Regions from separate parts of the Cellulomonas shaoxiangyii genome, predicted to be linked through region 2. Evidence: riboswitches for the same ligand, from Rfam matches in the RefSeq annotation. Region 2 holds a riboswitch; each other region holds the start of a gene.
The links. A riboswitch is a leader RNA that binds a small molecule or an ion and turns the genes downstream of it on or off. The one in region 2 is predicted to bind S-adenosylmethionine.
Positions count from the first base shown of each region.

Region 1: linked by a shared signal. The riboswitch ahead of E5225_RS01170 (peptide ABC transporter substrate-binding protein) and the one ahead of E5225_RS02755 (aminotransferase class V-fold PLP-dependent enzyme) in region 2 are both predicted to bind S-adenosylmethionine.
Region 3: linked by a shared signal. The riboswitch ahead of E5225_RS01100 (hypothetical protein) and the one ahead of E5225_RS02755 (aminotransferase class V-fold PLP-dependent enzyme) in region 2 are both predicted to bind S-adenosylmethionine.

Region 1 is NZ_CP039291.1:245,517-250,564, forward strand. Features, by position in the region: gene E5225_RS01160 (M20/M25/M40 family metallo-hydrolase) at 1-618, opposite strand, end outside; gene E5225_RS01165 (cobalamin-independent methionine synthase II family protein) at 826-2,022, shown strand; gene E5225_RS18100 (hypothetical protein) at 2,109-2,243, shown strand; SAM riboswitch class IV at 2,371-2,479, shown strand; gene E5225_RS01170 (peptide ABC transporter substrate-binding protein) at 2,662-4,320, shown strand; gene E5225_RS01175 (hypothetical protein) at 4,322-4,561, opposite strand; gene E5225_RS01180 (ABC transporter permease) at 4,592-5,048, shown strand, end outside.
Region 2 is NZ_CP039291.1:608,250-613,297, forward strand. Features, by position in the region: gene E5225_RS02745 (hypothetical protein) at 593-1,564, opposite strand; partial or broken gene E5225_RS02750 (recombinase family protein) at 2,136-2,285, shown strand; SAM riboswitch class IV at 2,332-2,445, shown strand; gene E5225_RS02755 (aminotransferase class V-fold PLP-dependent enzyme) at 2,480-3,934, shown strand; gene E5225_RS02760 (DUF2867 domain-containing protein) at 3,999-4,445, opposite strand; gene E5225_RS18190 (GNAT family N-acetyltransferase) at 4,537-5,048, shown strand, end outside.
Region 3 is NZ_CP039291.1:230,622-235,669, reverse strand. Features, by position in the region: gene E5225_RS01110 (hypothetical protein) at 312-956, opposite strand; gene E5225_RS01105 (DUF6318 family protein) at 1,181-1,753, opposite strand; SAM riboswitch class IV at 1,903-2,015, shown strand; gene E5225_RS01100 (hypothetical protein) at 2,032-2,688, shown strand; gene E5225_RS01095 (hemerythrin domain-containing protein) at 2,750-3,226, opposite strand; gene E5225_RS01090 (deoxyribonuclease IV) at 3,270-4,031, opposite strand; gene E5225_RS01085 (pectate lyase family protein) at 4,217-5,048, shown strand, end outside.

The sequences.
Region 1 (5,048 bases), 360 kb from region 2:
CGCGACGACGCCCTCGGCGCCCAGCGTGCCGGCGAACAGCCCCTCGACGTTGTTGTGCACCACGACGCCCACCGCGCCGAGGCTCTCCGCCGCGAGCGCCTTCGCGGAGAACGGGCAGTCGCCGCGGCTGACGACCGCGATCGCGCCCGCCGGGTCGGCGTCGCCCCACGCCTCGGCGGTGCAGCCGAACGGGTCGTCCGGGATCGCGGCGGGGGCCGTCAGCCCGCCCTCGGGCGTGTTGACCGAGAACGCCATCTGGTCCACCTCGTACGCCGCGCCGCCGGTCACGGTGAGCGTCGCGGCGTCGACAACCTCGCGGTCGAACGTGAACGGGTCGCGCCACGTGCGGTAGCCGGCGCGGCGCAGCGTCCGCTCGACGTACTGCGCGCTCGCCTCGTAGCCGGGGGTGAGCGCGGCGCGGTTGCCGTCGTTGCGGTCCGCGATGCGCTGGAACGCGTCGAGGTGGCGCAGGACCGCGCGCGAGCTGACCTTCTGCGCGAAGCGCTCGGCGCTGCCGCCCTTGCCGTGGGCCGCCGCGGGTGGTGCCAGGAGTGCCGTCACCCCGAGCGTCAGCGCGACCGCGCCGGCGAGGGTGGTGGTGGGACGTCGAGCGGACACGAGGTGCCCCCTTCTCCACGGTGAGGGGCGCCGGCCGGTCGGCCGGGCCGCGATGGTCACGTCGCCCGCCCAACGTAGGCGCCGGAGGCCTGCGACGTCACCACCCTGGATGACTTCCGCGTTACGACTCTGTGACGCGGGCCGCTGCGGGCGCGTGCCGTGGACCGTCGGCGGGGCCGCGGCACCGCCGACGTAGCATCCCGAGCCGTGACCACCCCCATCGCCACGACCCACGCCGGCTCGCTGCCGCGCACCCCCGAGCTCATCGCCGCCAACGCCGCCCGCGCCGCCGGCGAGCAGCGCCCCGACTGGGACGAGTTCCTGCGCGACCAGGTCGTCGCGCTCGTGCAGCGCCAGGTCGACCTCGGCATCACCGTCCCCGGCGACGGCGAGTACGGCAAGGCCATGAGCAGCGCCCTCGACTTCGGTGCATGGTGGTCGTACTCGTTCCAGCGGACCGGCGGGCTCGAGCTCGACACGTCCATGGCGTGGGCGACCGAGCAGCACCTCTCGTCCCCCGGCGACCTGCGCACGACCGGCTTCCTGCACCGCCGCGACCAGCAGCGCTTCACCGAGGCCTACCGCGACCCGGCGTCCGGCGTCATGTCGGGCGAGGCGCCGACCGGCTTCCCCAAGGCCACCGGCCCGCTGACGTACACGGGCCAGGCGGCCATCGCCGCCGACGTCGCGAACCTGCGCACGGCCCTCGACGCCGCCGGGGTCTCCACCGGCTTCCTCACCTCCATCGCGCCCGGGTCGGCCGCGCGCCTCGCGAACGAGCACTACGCGACCGACCGCGAGTACCTGTTCGCGTGGGCCGACGTGCTGCGCGAGGAGTACGTCGCGATCCTCGACGCCGGCCTCGTGCTGCAGCTCGACGACCCGTCGATCGCCGAGAACTGGGACCAGATCGAGCCCGAGCCGTCCGTCGACGACTACCTCGCGTTCACCGCGCTGCGCGTCGAGGCGCTGAACCACGCGCTGCGCGACCTGCCCAAGGACCGCATCCGGTTCCACCTGTGCTGGGGCTCCTGGCACGGCCCGCACACCACCGACCTGCCCATGAGGGACATCGTCGGCACCATGCTCCAGGTGCACGCCGGCGCGTTCTCGTTCGAGGCCGCCAACGTGCGGCACGAGCACGAGTACCGCGTGTGGGACGACGTGACGCTGCCCGCGGGCGCCGTGATCCTGCCCGGCGTGGTGTCGCACGCGACGAACGTCGTCGAGCACCCCGAGCTCGTCGCCGAGCGGATCGAGCGGTTCGCGGCGCGCGTCGGGCCGGAGAACGTCGTCGCGTCGACCGACTGCGGGCTCGGCGGGCGCGTCCACCCGCAGATCGCGTGGGCGAAGCTCGAGGCGCTCACCGAGGGCGCCCGCATCGCCGGCGCCCGTCTCGGCTGACGCCACCGACCACCGCCCGCCCGGCGCCCGCGTGCGGCGCGGCGTCGGTGCGCGCAGGGTGGGGGCATGACGGCGGGGGCGACGGCATGAGCGGCGACGGGCACCACGAGCCCTGGGGCGACGAGCGGCGGACGCGGCAGCTCGCACGGGTGCTGGTCTGGCTCGGCGTCGTGGTCGTGCTCGGGGCCGTGTTCGGCATCGTGTTCGTGCTCGCGAGCTGACCCACGGGGGATGCCCCGGGGGACGGGCGTCGGCCCTGACCTGCGCACCGCGTGACGCACGCCGCGCACCCGTCACGTGCTGGGCGCCCGTCCAGCATGTGGCGGGTGCGTGCTTATACTCCGGACAGGTCCTGAGTTCCGGCGACAAGCTCTGGCTGGCCGGGCAGCAACCCTCCGACCGCGACGGGGTGCTCCAGATGACGACCGGGCCCTCCCCCGGAGGGCAAGTGCGGCCCCGGACCGGGGCGCTGGTGAGCGACTCGAGGAGCGTGCGCGATGTCCTGTTGTACCGGCTGGTGAGCGGCCTCCTCCGCTGAGCCACGGCGCCCCCGCGCCGTCGTCCCCACGGCCCCCCTGCGGCCGGTGCTCCGCCGTCCGCGGCGCGGGCGAGCCGCCGCGCGTCCTCCCCGAGGTCCCCATGAACGTCCGTCGTCCCCTCGTCCGCGGGCTCGTCGCCCTCACCGCCGCGACCCTCCTGCTGAGCGCCTGCACCACCACCGGCGACCCCGAGCCCGGTGGGACCGCCGCCGCCGGCGGCACGGTCCAGGAGGCGACCGTCGTCGTCGCCCAGGAGCTCAACACGATCGACCCGCCGCTCGCGATCGACTCCAACTCCGCGATCGTCGTCAACAACGTCTACGAGGGCCTGTACCGCCTCGACGAGGCCAACCAGCCCGTGCCCGCCGGCGCAGCCGACCTCCCGGAGGTCAGCGCGGACGGCCTGACGTACACCATCCCGCTCAACCCCGACGCGACGTGGTCCGACGGGACCCCCGTCACCGCGCACGACTACGTGTTCGCGTGGCAGCGGGCGGTCGGCCTCGACAACGCAGGCGAGAACCAGAAGTACTACGGGACGATCCTGAACGCCGACGCGATCATCGCCGGCGAGCAGGAGCCCGACCAGCTCGGCGTCGAGGCGACCGACGACCACACGCTCGTCGTGACGCTCGCGGCGCCCGTCGCGTACTTCCCCTCGATGCTGGCCGTCGTGCCGTTCTTCCCGGTCAGCGAGGCGTACGTGACCGAGCAGGGCGACGCGTTCGCGTCCGACTCCGAGCACGCGGTCTACAACGGCCCGTTCGTGCTCGCCGACTTCGCCGGCCCCGGCATCGGGACCGACTGGACGTACGAGCGCAACGACGAGTACTGGGACGCCGGGTCCGTGCGGCTCGACTCGATCGCGGTGCGGGTCGTCAAGGAGACGACCACCGCGGTCAACCTCTACAAGAGCGGCGAGGTCCACCAGGTCGCGATCGCGGGCGCCCAGGTCCAGGCCGAGCAGGCCGACCCCGGCTTCGTCGCCGACACGACCGCGACGTCGGCGTTCCTCGGCTACAACCACGCCGACCCGGTGCTCGCGGACCCGCGCGTGCGCGAGGCGATCTCGCTCGTCATCGACCGCGAGGCGCTGACGGCGAGCGTGCTGGCCGACGGCTCGACCCCCGCGACCGGCCTGGTCCCGCCGGGCCTGGCCACGAGCCCCGACGGCGAGGACTTCGCCGACGCCGCCGGTGACCTGCTCACGACCGACGTCGCCCGCGCGCAGGACCTGTGGGCCCAGGCGCGCGCCGACCTCGGCGTGAGCTCGCTCGCGATCGACCTGCAGACGTTCGAGTCCGACCGCACGCGCGCCGTCGCGGAGTACCTGCAGGGCGCGGTGCAGGAGAACCTGGAGGGCGTCACGCTGGCGGTCACCACCAACCCGGTGGCGAACTTCCTCGAGAAGACGGGCTCGGGCGCCTTCGGCGCGTACCTCGTCACGTGGGGCGCGGACTACGCCGACCCGTCCAGCCAGCTCGGCCTGGTCCGGTCGGACGCCGGCACCAACTGGGGCGGGTACGCCAACCCCGAGTTCGACGCCGCCCTCGAGGCCGCGCAGGTCACGCACGCGACCGACGCCGCCGCACGCTTCGACGACCTGCTGCACGCGCAGGAGGTCCTCGTCGCCGACCAGGGCGTCACGCCGATCTACTTCCAGAGCTCGACGCTGCTGCGCTCGCCGGACCTCAAGGGCGTGGTGTTCCACACCGCCGGGCCGGCGTTCGAGTACAAGTCGGCGTACCTGGAGGACTGAGTCACGACGGGCTCAGCGCCGCGGCCAGCGCCGCGACCGCGACGAGCCCGGCCCCGGCGAGCACCCAGGGGGACCACCCCCGCGGCTGCCGCACCCGGCGCACCTGCCCGGGTGCGGCGGCCGGACCGGGCCGGCGTCCGCGCAGGACGCCGAGCTGGCCGGACGCCCCGATGGTCCGCACGGCGCCGACGAGCAGGAGCAGCAGACCCACGATGAACGCGACGTCCGACACGGCCCTCACGCGGCACCGCCGCGCGCCCGGGAGGTCGTCGTGAACCTGGCGAGGTACGTGGGCGGGCGCCTGGTGTACATGGCGCTCACGCTGTGGGTCGTCGTCACCGTGACGTTCTTCCTCATGCACCTGCTGCCCGGGTCGCCCTACGTCGACCTGCACAAGCTCACGCCCGAGCAGATCGCCATCCTCGACGCGCGGGCGGGTCTGGACCGACCGCTCCTGGAACAGTACGTGCTCTACGTGCGCAACCTCCTGACCGGTGACCTGGGCGTCTCCTTCCAGTTCAAGAACCAGCCGGTCACCGCGCTGCTCGCGGGGCGGATCGGCCCGTCCGTCCAGCTCGGGCTGCAGGCGCTCGTGGTCGGGACCGTCCTCGGCGTCGTCCTCGGCGTGGTCGCGGCCGTGCGGCGCGGGACGTGGCTCGACGGCGGGTCGACCGTGCTCGCCGTGATCGGCCGCTCGGTGCCCAGCTTCGTGCTGGCCGCGGTGCTGC
Region 2 (5,048 bases):
ATCGCCACTCCGGTGGGCCTCCGACCGGCGGCGCGGGGCGTCGCTGCGGCCCCCCGCTGTGCCGGCGGTCCTCGAGCGCCCGGCGTCGACGTCGAGAACGCCCTTCACGCCTCGTGCGGCGACGCGCCGCGCCGCGGGCCGGTGCCGATGAGGGCGCCTCAACGGCGGCAGATGCCTGCAGCCGGGAGCCAGACCGTCTTGGCCTGCCACCACGGCTAGAGAACTGCTACTGGTCCCGCACGTCCGGCGGCGGTGACATCATCGATGACAACGTTCGTCTCCTTCTCCCCTGGCAAGGTGAGCGTGAGCGTCCGCGATGGCGAGGGCTTCGAGGTCAACGGGTGTGGCCTGTGGCTGGCGCCATCTCACGTGCGCTGACTGCCAGGCGGCGACGGTCGCGCGTGGACCAGGGGACTAGTTCGGCTACGACAACTGCCGAGCGGCGGCCGAAGAGATCGTCGCCGGCCACCCCGCCCCGGCACGTCAGACCCCAGGGCGCAAGGGGCCGAAACCACAGGCCGAATCCGGCGCGGTGGCCGGTCACGCACGACCCGATTTCGTTCGGTGCCCGACGAGCTGCCTTGACGGGGGATCACCTCTTCTCGGTGCGCCCGAGCTCGTAGTACCGCAGACCGCTCATCTTTGTCCCAAATGCTGACTCTTCGATGGACCGATCGATAGTTCGAACCGACGAGCCGCGCTCGACCATCGCCACCAGACGAGTACGTCGGGCCCGGACGTACGGCTCAGCGTCCAGGTCGAAGTACCCGCACAGGGCCCGGCTATACGCATCACTGATCGGCAGCAGCGGCAGCACGAGGGAACGTATCGCTTCGTCGACGTCGTCGCTGAGCCCCATGAGCAGCCAAGGCTTGGCGTGGGCAGCCCCGGAGAATAGTCCATAGAGCCACGGGTCATCCGGCACGTACTTCGCCGCTAGCTGGGTGATGTTGTTCCGTGTCGAGGCTGACTGGCCCGCGAACCAAACCCGACCGATGGCGTCCGTGACTTGCCCATGCTTGTCCGTCGCGCGCTCAACCCGGAACCCGTCTTGGGTCAAGACGCACTCGAGGTCTGCGCGCGCCTGCCGCTTCTCTTCAAGTTCGTCCACCACGCTGCTGCCAAACCGCTCGAGTAAGACAATCGATTCGTTGAGCACCGCCGGTAGAATGCTTGCAGCCCGGGCAATCCGAGTCTCGGACGACGCCTCGGCGTCGAGCAACCAGCAGGTCTGAAGCACCGCTTCCATGATGGCGCGGCTCACCGTCCATGCCGGCACCGGCAGCAGCTTCTGATGACGCAGCAGGAGTAAGAGCGTGTCCGCGTGGTCACGCACAGAGAAGCTCCAACGCTGTACGTGATCGCTCGCCCAAGATAACGCTGCCACCGCACCATCAATGCCCGCGGCACGCTGTTGGTCGACGGCCCACAGCCCGGACCCTGCGCCCTCCGCTGCCGCCGAAGCAGCGGCGAACAACTTCCCGTAGGCGTCGCGTTCTTGCAGGACCACCCTCTCGGCCAGCCGTGCCAACGGGGGACGCACGTCCTCAGCGATACCACCCATGCCGTGAGTATCGGGGAGTCGACGCCAACATCGGGCTGGTACGGCCCTAGCGCGCCGCCAGCCGTGAGTTGGCGCGCGCGTCCATCAGCGCCGCCGGCGGATGGCTCCGAAGGTCCGGTTGCAGGACGGACAACGCCAGCAGTCGCCGTCATCGACGATCGGGCCTGGTCGGGGCGGGTCTTCGGGGTCATGAGCGTTCCTCTCATCGTCGGTCTCGGCGCATGTGACCCATGTGTGGCAGCCGCGGGTGCTGCAGATATGAGCCATCGACCGGACGGCGCAAGAACGCGCGCGCCTCGTAACGGCCCCAGGAGGTCCGTCGCGGGGGAGTGATGTTGGGTGGCGCGTACCGCGTCGCAGACTCGACGCCCCTGGGCGGAGCGAGCTGGGTCACTCGTGTGCTCATGCGAGACGAGGGGTATTGGCGCCCCGTTTGGGGATTGCTCAACGGGACAGTCGCGATGGGCCGCTCGTGGACCACAGCGCCGCGCAGGACACTGTCCCCGAAAGACCCGCCCCCGAAAAGGCCCGGTCAGGGGGAGCTGTACCGGACAGCGAGGGCACGAGCGGACTGCTGATCGGCTATGCCCGGGTCTCGACGAGATCGCAGGATGCGACCGCCCAGCGGGACGCGCTTCGGAGCCTCGGCGTCGATGCCGACCGGATCTACGTCGACCACGGACTGACGGGCAGCAACGTCTCAAAACGAGAGACGATCCGTGCCCCCACGTTGACACCCGCCGGAGGGCGCGCGGATCCTCGTGCCAGGTCATGAGCGCCAGCGCGAAGCCCCGGCTCGCTGGCCGGCAACCCTCCTCCGCGGTGGGGTGCCCCGGGTGACGACCTGGCCGCGCGCCGTCCGGTGCCGGCAAGCGCGGGACCTCCCTTCCGGGTCCCCGGGTCCAGGAGGCTGCCATGACGACCGTCACCGAGCTCTTCGCGTGTGCCGACGAGGCGTCGGGCACCGCGTCCCCGTCCGCCGCGGCGGCGCCCCGCCCCGCCGTCGGCCGCGGTCCCCTGCTCCCCGTGGTGGGCGCGTCCACCACGGTCCCGCTGGTCGGCGGCACGAGCCGCACCTACGCCAACCTCGACTGCGCCGCGAGCGCGCCCGCGCTCGAGTCGGTCGCCGCGCGCGTCGCCGAGGTGCTGCCGCTGTACGCGTCGGTGCACCGCGGTGCGGGCTACCTCTCGCAGGTCTCCACCGCCCTGTTCGAGGCGTCGCGCCAGGCGGTCGCGCGGTTCGTCGGGGCGCGCGAGGACGACGTCTGCGTCGTCACGCGCAACACGACCGACAGCCTGAACCTGCTCGCGGGCGTCGTGCCCGACGGCGGGCGGGTGCTCGTCCTCGACGTCGAGCACCACGCCAACCTGCTGCCGTGGGTCCAGCGGTGCACCGGGACGCACGCGGGGGAGACCCGCACGGCCACCGTCCTGACGCTGCGGCCGACGGTCGCCGCGACCCTCGCCGCGCTGCGCGACGAGCTCGCCCGGCGTCCGTACGCGCTGCTCACGATCACGGGCGCGTCCAACGTGACGGGTGAGGCCCTGCCGCTGGAGGAGGTCGTCACGCTGGCGCACGCCGCCGGCACGCGCGTCGCGGTCGACGGCGCACAGCTCGTCCCGCACCGCGGCTTCTCGCTCGCCGCCACCGGCGTCGACTACGTCGCGTTCTCCGGCCACAAGACGTACGCGCCGTACGGCGCCGGCGCGCTCGTCGGGCGGCGCGACTGGCTCGACACCGGCACTCCGTACCTCGCCGGCGGCGGCGCGGTGCGCGACGTGCGCCCCGACCGGACGCTGTGGCAGCCCGCGCCCGCACGCCACGAGGCGGGCTCGCCCAACGTCATCGGCGCGATCGCGCTGGCGCAGGCCTGCGAGACGCTCGCCGAGCTGCCCACGGGTGCGCTCGAGGCGCACGAGCAGGAGCTGCGCGCGCGGCTCGTCGACGGGCTCACGGGCATCGAGGGCGTGCGCGTCGCCCGCATCTGGCCCGACTCGCCGGACCCGGTCGGCGTGGTCACGTTCACGGTCGCCGACCTCAACCCCGGGCTGGTCGCGGCGTACCTGTCCGCCGAGCACGGCATCGGCGTGCGCGACGGCCGCTTCTGCGCCCACCCCCTGCTCGCGCACCTCGGCGCCTCGCAGGGTGCGATCCGCGCGTCGATCGGCGTCGGGACCACCGCCGAGCACGTCGACCGGCTCGTCGCGGCCGTCGCCGCCCTGGTCGCCCGTGGTGCGCAGGCGGCGTACGAGGTCGTCGACGGCTGCTGGTCGGTCGTCGACGACACGCGCCCGCTCGTCGAGGTGCGCGGGCTGGACCACCTCGCCGCGACGGCGGCCGCCGCGTGCGGGCCCGCCGTCGACGACTGAGCGGGCACCGACGTCGCTGCCACCCGGCTGGTCGTCAGCGTGAGGGCTGCCGCCGGGCCGGTCGTCAGCGCGAGAGCCGCCGCCGCGCCCGGCGCAGCATCGCGGTGACGACCACCGGGTGCAGCAGCCGGACGGGCGCGAAGTAGACCCGCCCGCGCCACCCGTGCAGGCGCACGGTCGTTGTCACCCGCACCAGGCGTGCGTCGGCGTCCACCGCGACCCCGCAACGGAAGTCGAGGTGGACGTCGTCGTGCGCGACGAGCGCCTCGCCGCCGACCACCTCGTCGACGGCGAACGCGGCGCGCGGTGCGGGCGGGATGCGCAGCACCGGCACGAGCGCCTGCCGCAGCGCGAGGGCCGCGAGCACCCAGCGCGGCATCGTCGCGAGCGAGAAGATCTCGCGCGCCCACACCGCCGGGTCTGTCGGCGCGCCGGGCGGCAGCGTGACGATCACCGCGTCGGCGTGGTCAGGAGCGGGCACGTCCCGCAGGGCGATCGACCAGTGCGTCATGCGTCCTCCGTCGTCGGTGGTGCCGCCACGCTAGGGCCTGCCGCCTGAGACGCCGCCGAGTGCGCGGCGGCGCCCGTGGCACGCTGCCGCCGTGGAGCACGACCTCGTCCTGACCGGCCACGGCGTCCGCCTCGTCCCGCTGCGTGCCGAGCACGCGGCCGACCTCCTCGCCTGCACCGACGACGCGGTGTGGCGCGGGATGAGCTCGCCGACACCGCGCACGGTCGCGGACATGGCCCGCGTCGTCGCGACGGCGCTCGCCGCACCGGGCCGGTACGCCTTCGCGGTGCTCGAGGACGCCACCGGCGGCGTCGTCGGGTCGACCTCGTTCTACGACGTCGACCTCACCGCGGGCCGGCTCGAGGTCGGCCACACCTGGTACGCCCCGGCCGTGTGGGGTACGCACGTGAACCCGGCCTGCAAGCTGCTGCTGATGGCGCACGCGTTCGAGGGGTGGGGCGTCGCGCGCGTCGCGTACCGCGTCGACGAGCGCAACCACCGCTCGGTCGCGGCCGTGACGAAGCTCGGGGCCGTGCCCGAGGGGCGGCTGCGGGACCACCGCCTGCGCCCCGACGGCACGCGCGGTGCGTCGCTGTACTTCTC
Region 3 (5,048 bases), 380 kb from region 2:
ACGAGCACGGGCGCAAGGGCCGCGCGCTGACACACGGCGCGACGAACGGCCCGGAGACGGTGGCGGGAGGACGGAGGAGGTGTCGTAGCAGGCATGCGGAGGAGCCTCGTCGTCGCGCCGGGACGCCGGACGACACCTCCGGGCGGTCGTGGACGGGCTCGCCCTGATCGTGGTCTGTGGGCGGCTCACGGGGAGGTCGGAGGCGCCGCACGTGACCCGATGGCAGCACGCGCCGACCGCTCACCACCGACGTGCCCGCCCGCGGCGGCTCATCGGTGCGACACGACGGCGCAGGACTTCTCGGGTTTGCCTCAGCAGTCCTCGGGTGTGGGGACGGCGGTGCACAGCTCGGCGACGAGCTTGCTGGTGCGTTCGACGACGTCGAACGGGGCGCTGGTGGCGGTGGTCTGGGCGGTGCCGTCGACGTCGCGCCAGGCCGGGGAGCCGGCGACCTGGTAGCGGCCGGACCACTCGGTGGTCAGGGTGATCGTGCGGGTACCCAGCGCGCGGTAGACGTGGAACGTGTCGAACGCCGGGTACGGGGAGCCGGGGTCGGTCGTGACCAGGGGTGTCGAGCCGTCGCCGAAGTCGTAGGTGTAGCGGGTGGGGGTCGCCTCGACCGTGACCTGGTAACCCAGGAGGTCGGTGGTCAGGGTCACCGGGGAGGGGTCGGTGTAGACGATCGTCTCCATGTTCACCAGCACCCAGTCCGCGGCGGGTTGGACGTTGAGGACCGGGGCGGGGATGGGGAGGCGCCGGAAGTCCTCCGCCGTGAGCACGGGCAGGATGTCGGCACCGCAGCCGCCACTGTCGATCTGCTGCCACTGACCCCACGGCGACGCAGGAGTGGCGCGCTCCCGCCGCCACATCGGCTGCACGATCGTGTCGCCCTCGCAGGCGTCGAGGGCGCCCGCCGTGTCGGCTCCGGGCGGACACCCGCCGCCAGGCGCTCCCATGGTCCACGTCGCCGCCACTTCCCGGCACAACGGCGCCCGCACGTACTCGACCAACCTCTGTCCCGCCGGCACGGTGCTGTTGGCGTGAGCGAGCTGCTCCGAGCGAGCGGCCGAGATCCGCACCGCCGCAGAGTCGTCCTCAGGCACCTCGGCATCGACGCCGCGCCCTGGCAGTGTGGTCGCGGAGACGACGAGCAGGACCGCGACGGCCGGAAGCCAAGCGGTCATCCCGCGTCGGCCGGGTTCACGTCCACGGCGTCGACCGTCCAGCCGTCACTGGCGTAGGTCAACGCGACCTCAAACGCATACCTGCCGCCCTCGGAGGCCGAGACCCGCGACCCGCTGGCGTCCGTCTCAGTCGAGGGGGCCTCCGTAGCGATCACCTTGGCCGAGTACCAACGACCCGCATCAAGCTCTGTACCGCGCGCCTCGTGGATGTCGATCGCGCCACCGGTCACGCGGCCGTCGCCATCGTGCACGCGGCTGACCCCGTCGCGGGTACGGGTGCAGAACGCACACTGCGCCCCCGACATGGTGGCCCACTCGGCCGTGTCCCCCGTCGCGTACGCGTACGGGTAGAGCGAGATGAAGTACGACGCCGCCGCAGCTGCCCCATCGGCGCTCGGCGTCGCCATGGCGTCGGGCCGAGCAGGAGGGACGCTCAGGTCCGCCGTCGGTGTCGGTGCGGCGGTCGGCGCGGGGGTCGGTGACGGCGTGTCGGAGGACGCTGTTCCGGAGGACGTCGGCGCGGGCGGCGACCCCTGTCCCGTGCACCCGGCGACCAGCGCCCCGAGCATCACGGGCGTCAAGGCGGCCACGAGCGCACTACGCCGTCGTCGAAGCATGCCCGGAAAGTACCGGTTCCCGACGTGCTCGACGCCAGCCCCGCCCACCCTGTGGATGGCGCGTACGGCACTTGTCGCACCCCGCCCCTACAGTCGGCACCGATCACGAAGCTCGGCCTCAAGCCCTCCAGCCGGCCGACTGGCAACCGCGCGAGCGCACGGTGCCCCCGGAGGAAGATCCGCCCGTGCCGCCCGGCGCGGGAAGACGCTCGACCTCCCCAGGAGGAGACATGGCTACACCCTTCGACATCGAGTCCCCGCTCGGCACGCCGCGGACGGGCTGCGTCGGCCAGGAGCCCGGTCACGCGCCGGTGGCGCGCCGCGTCAGCGCGGCGGTGTCCGCGGAGGGCGAGACGTACCGCGTCGCGGGCGTCGACGGCGGCGTCGTGCAGGTGACCCGCCACGACGGCGTGCCCGCCCGGTGGTGGACGCACGACCCGGCGCCGTTCGCGGAGCACGCGGCGGCCGCGGACCCGACGGTCTGCCTGCACGACGGCGGCGTCGTGCGCGTGGGCAGCCGGTACCTCAGCGTCGCCACCGACGCGGTCGCAAGCCCGTGCGTCGAGGGGGTCGTCCGCCCGACGGGGCTGCGGTACGCGTTCCTGGTCCGCACCCTGCCGCTCGACCCGACGCTCGTCGCGCTGTTCCCGCACACGGCGTCGCTGTACCGCCTCGACCCGCCGATGCGGACGCGCAGCGGCGGCTACGAGCACGTGGTGGTGCTCGCGGAGCAGCGGGACGGGTACCAGGTCACGCAGATCTTCGGGTCGGACGCGGACGGGTGGATGCGGCCGGGCGACCTGCCGGGCTCGTTCGAGGGCGGCATGGACCACGTCGAGGCCCTGAACCGCGCGGGCTACGAGGTGGTCCTGCCCCCGCCGGCCTGACGGCTGCCGGCCGGGGCACGTGCGGCGTTCGTCGCGTGCGCTGCGACGAGCGCCGCACGGCTCATGCCAGCGGGCCCAGCATCTCGCGCGGCGGCCGGTCGCTCGTCAGCCTCGCGAGCGGCTCGAGCAGGCGCTTCTCCTCGTACCGGAAGTGCGTCTCCATGATCGCCTCGATGCCGTCGAGGTGGCGGTGCAGGGCAGCCGCGTCGTGGCCCGCCTCGACGGCCTCCTGCAGGGAGCCGAGCAGCTGCGCGAGCACGCTGTGGTCGCGCACCAGCTGGGCGACGACGTCGGCGAGCGATGGGTCGAGCGCCACGAGGTCGGGGAACATCGCCGCGTCCTCGCTGCGGTGGTGGCCGTCGAGGGCGGCGCAGAAGCCGGTGCAGAAGAGCCGGAGGTCGGACGTGAGGCGATCACCGGACGCGGCGTCGTCGTCGATCGCGTCGCGCGCGATCTGCAGGCTGTCACGGAGGCGGGCGTGGACGTCGCGGAGCTGACGGTCCCACGCGACGATGCGGGAACGGTGGTCGGTAGGCATGTGCCCCCGACGCTAGAGCCCCGAGCGCACCCCCGGAAGCCCCTCAGCCCGCGAGCGCCGCCCTGAGGAACGCCACGTCCTCGGCCTGCCGCTCCCCCGGCGTCTCGACGACGACGTCGCAGCCCGCCTCCCGCACGACGTGCGCGATGAGCTCGGGCGGGATGGTGCCGGTGGCGAAGTTGGCGTGCCGGTCGCGGCTCGACCCGTGCTCGTCGCGCGAGCTGTTGGCGTGCACGAGGTCGATGCGGCCGGTGATGGCGGTGAGCCGCTCGACGATCGTCTCGAGGTCCTCGCCGGCGGCCCACGCGTGGCACGTGTCGAGGCAGACGCCGACCTCGTACTCACCGATCGCGTCCCACAGCATCGCCCAGCGGTCGAGGGTGCGGGCGCAGGCGTTCTCGCCGCCGGCGGTGTTCTCGACGAGCACGCGCACGGGGTACTGGGCGCGCGCGAACGTCTTGCGCCAGTTGTCGATGCCGACGGCGATGTCGTCGCCGTCGCCGACGTGCCCGCCGTGCACGATCAGCCCACGCGCGCCCAGGTCGGCGGCCGCCGCGGCGTGCTGGGCGATCATGTTGCGGCTCGGGATGCGGATGCGGTTGTTCGTCGAGGCGACGTTGACCAGGTACGGCGCGTGCGCGTAGATGCCGAGGCCGGACTCGATCAGCGCGTCGGCGTCCTCGCGGCGCACCGGCTTCTTCCAGCCCTGCGGGTCGGCCAGGAAGATCTGCACCGCCTGCGCGTCGACCTCGTGGGCGGCGGCGACCGGGTCGTCGCCCCGCACGTGTGCGCCGATGAGCACCACGGACAGCCTCCTCCGGTTGGGGTCGCGCCAGGCTAACCCGCCCCGCCGACAGCCCACCCGCCGACCCTGCGGGCACCGGCCCGCACACCGGCGCCGACCGAATTGCACGGACCCCTTACTAATTGCCCGTCGAATGTGGTCTGCTCCGGATGTCCGAGTCGGATCTCAACGGAGAGGCACCGCGCATGGACCTGCACACCCCGCCCGCCCCCGGGCGACGACCCCACCGGCACCGCCGCCGCACCCGCACGCTCGCCGCCGTCGCCGCGCTGACCGTCGCGGCCGGCGCCGTCGCCTCGTCCGCCGCGGCCGGCCCGCCGCGCGGCGGCTCCCCCGCGCCGGACCTCGGCCCGAACGTGGTCGTCTTCGACCCGAGCATGCCCGTGGCCGACATCCAGTCCCGCGTCGACGCGATCCACGCGCAGCAGGTCGACGCCGAGATGGGCACGGCCCGCTACAGCCTGCTGTTCCTGCCCGGTGAGTACGGCACCGCCGAGCAGCCGCTGCAGATGAAGGTCGGCTACTACACGGAGGTCGCGGGCCTGGGCGGCTCCCCGACCGACGTCGTCGTGCACGGCAAGATCGAGACGTACAACCGCTGCCTGTCCGACGACCCCGCGAACCCGAACTGCATCGCGCTGGTGAACTTCTGGCGCACGCTGTCGAACCTCACGCTCGACATCGACGGCACGGGCCAGGACGACTGCCGGCGCACCGCCAACTTCTGGGCCGTCTCGCAGGCCGTCTCGCTGCGGCGCGTCAACGTCCTCGCCGACGAGGGCGACCCCGGCTTCTCGCTCATGGACTACTGCACGGCCGGCCCGCAGTTCGCCAGCGGCGGGTTCATCGCGGACTCCCGCTTCGGCGACGTGACGAACGGGTCGCAGCAGCAGTGGCTCACGCGCAACAGCGAGGTGCGCAGCTGGTCGAACGCCGTCTGGAACCAGGTGTTCGCGGGCGTCGAGGGCGCCCCGGACGACGCGACGTTCCCCGACCCGCCGTACACGACGCTCGACG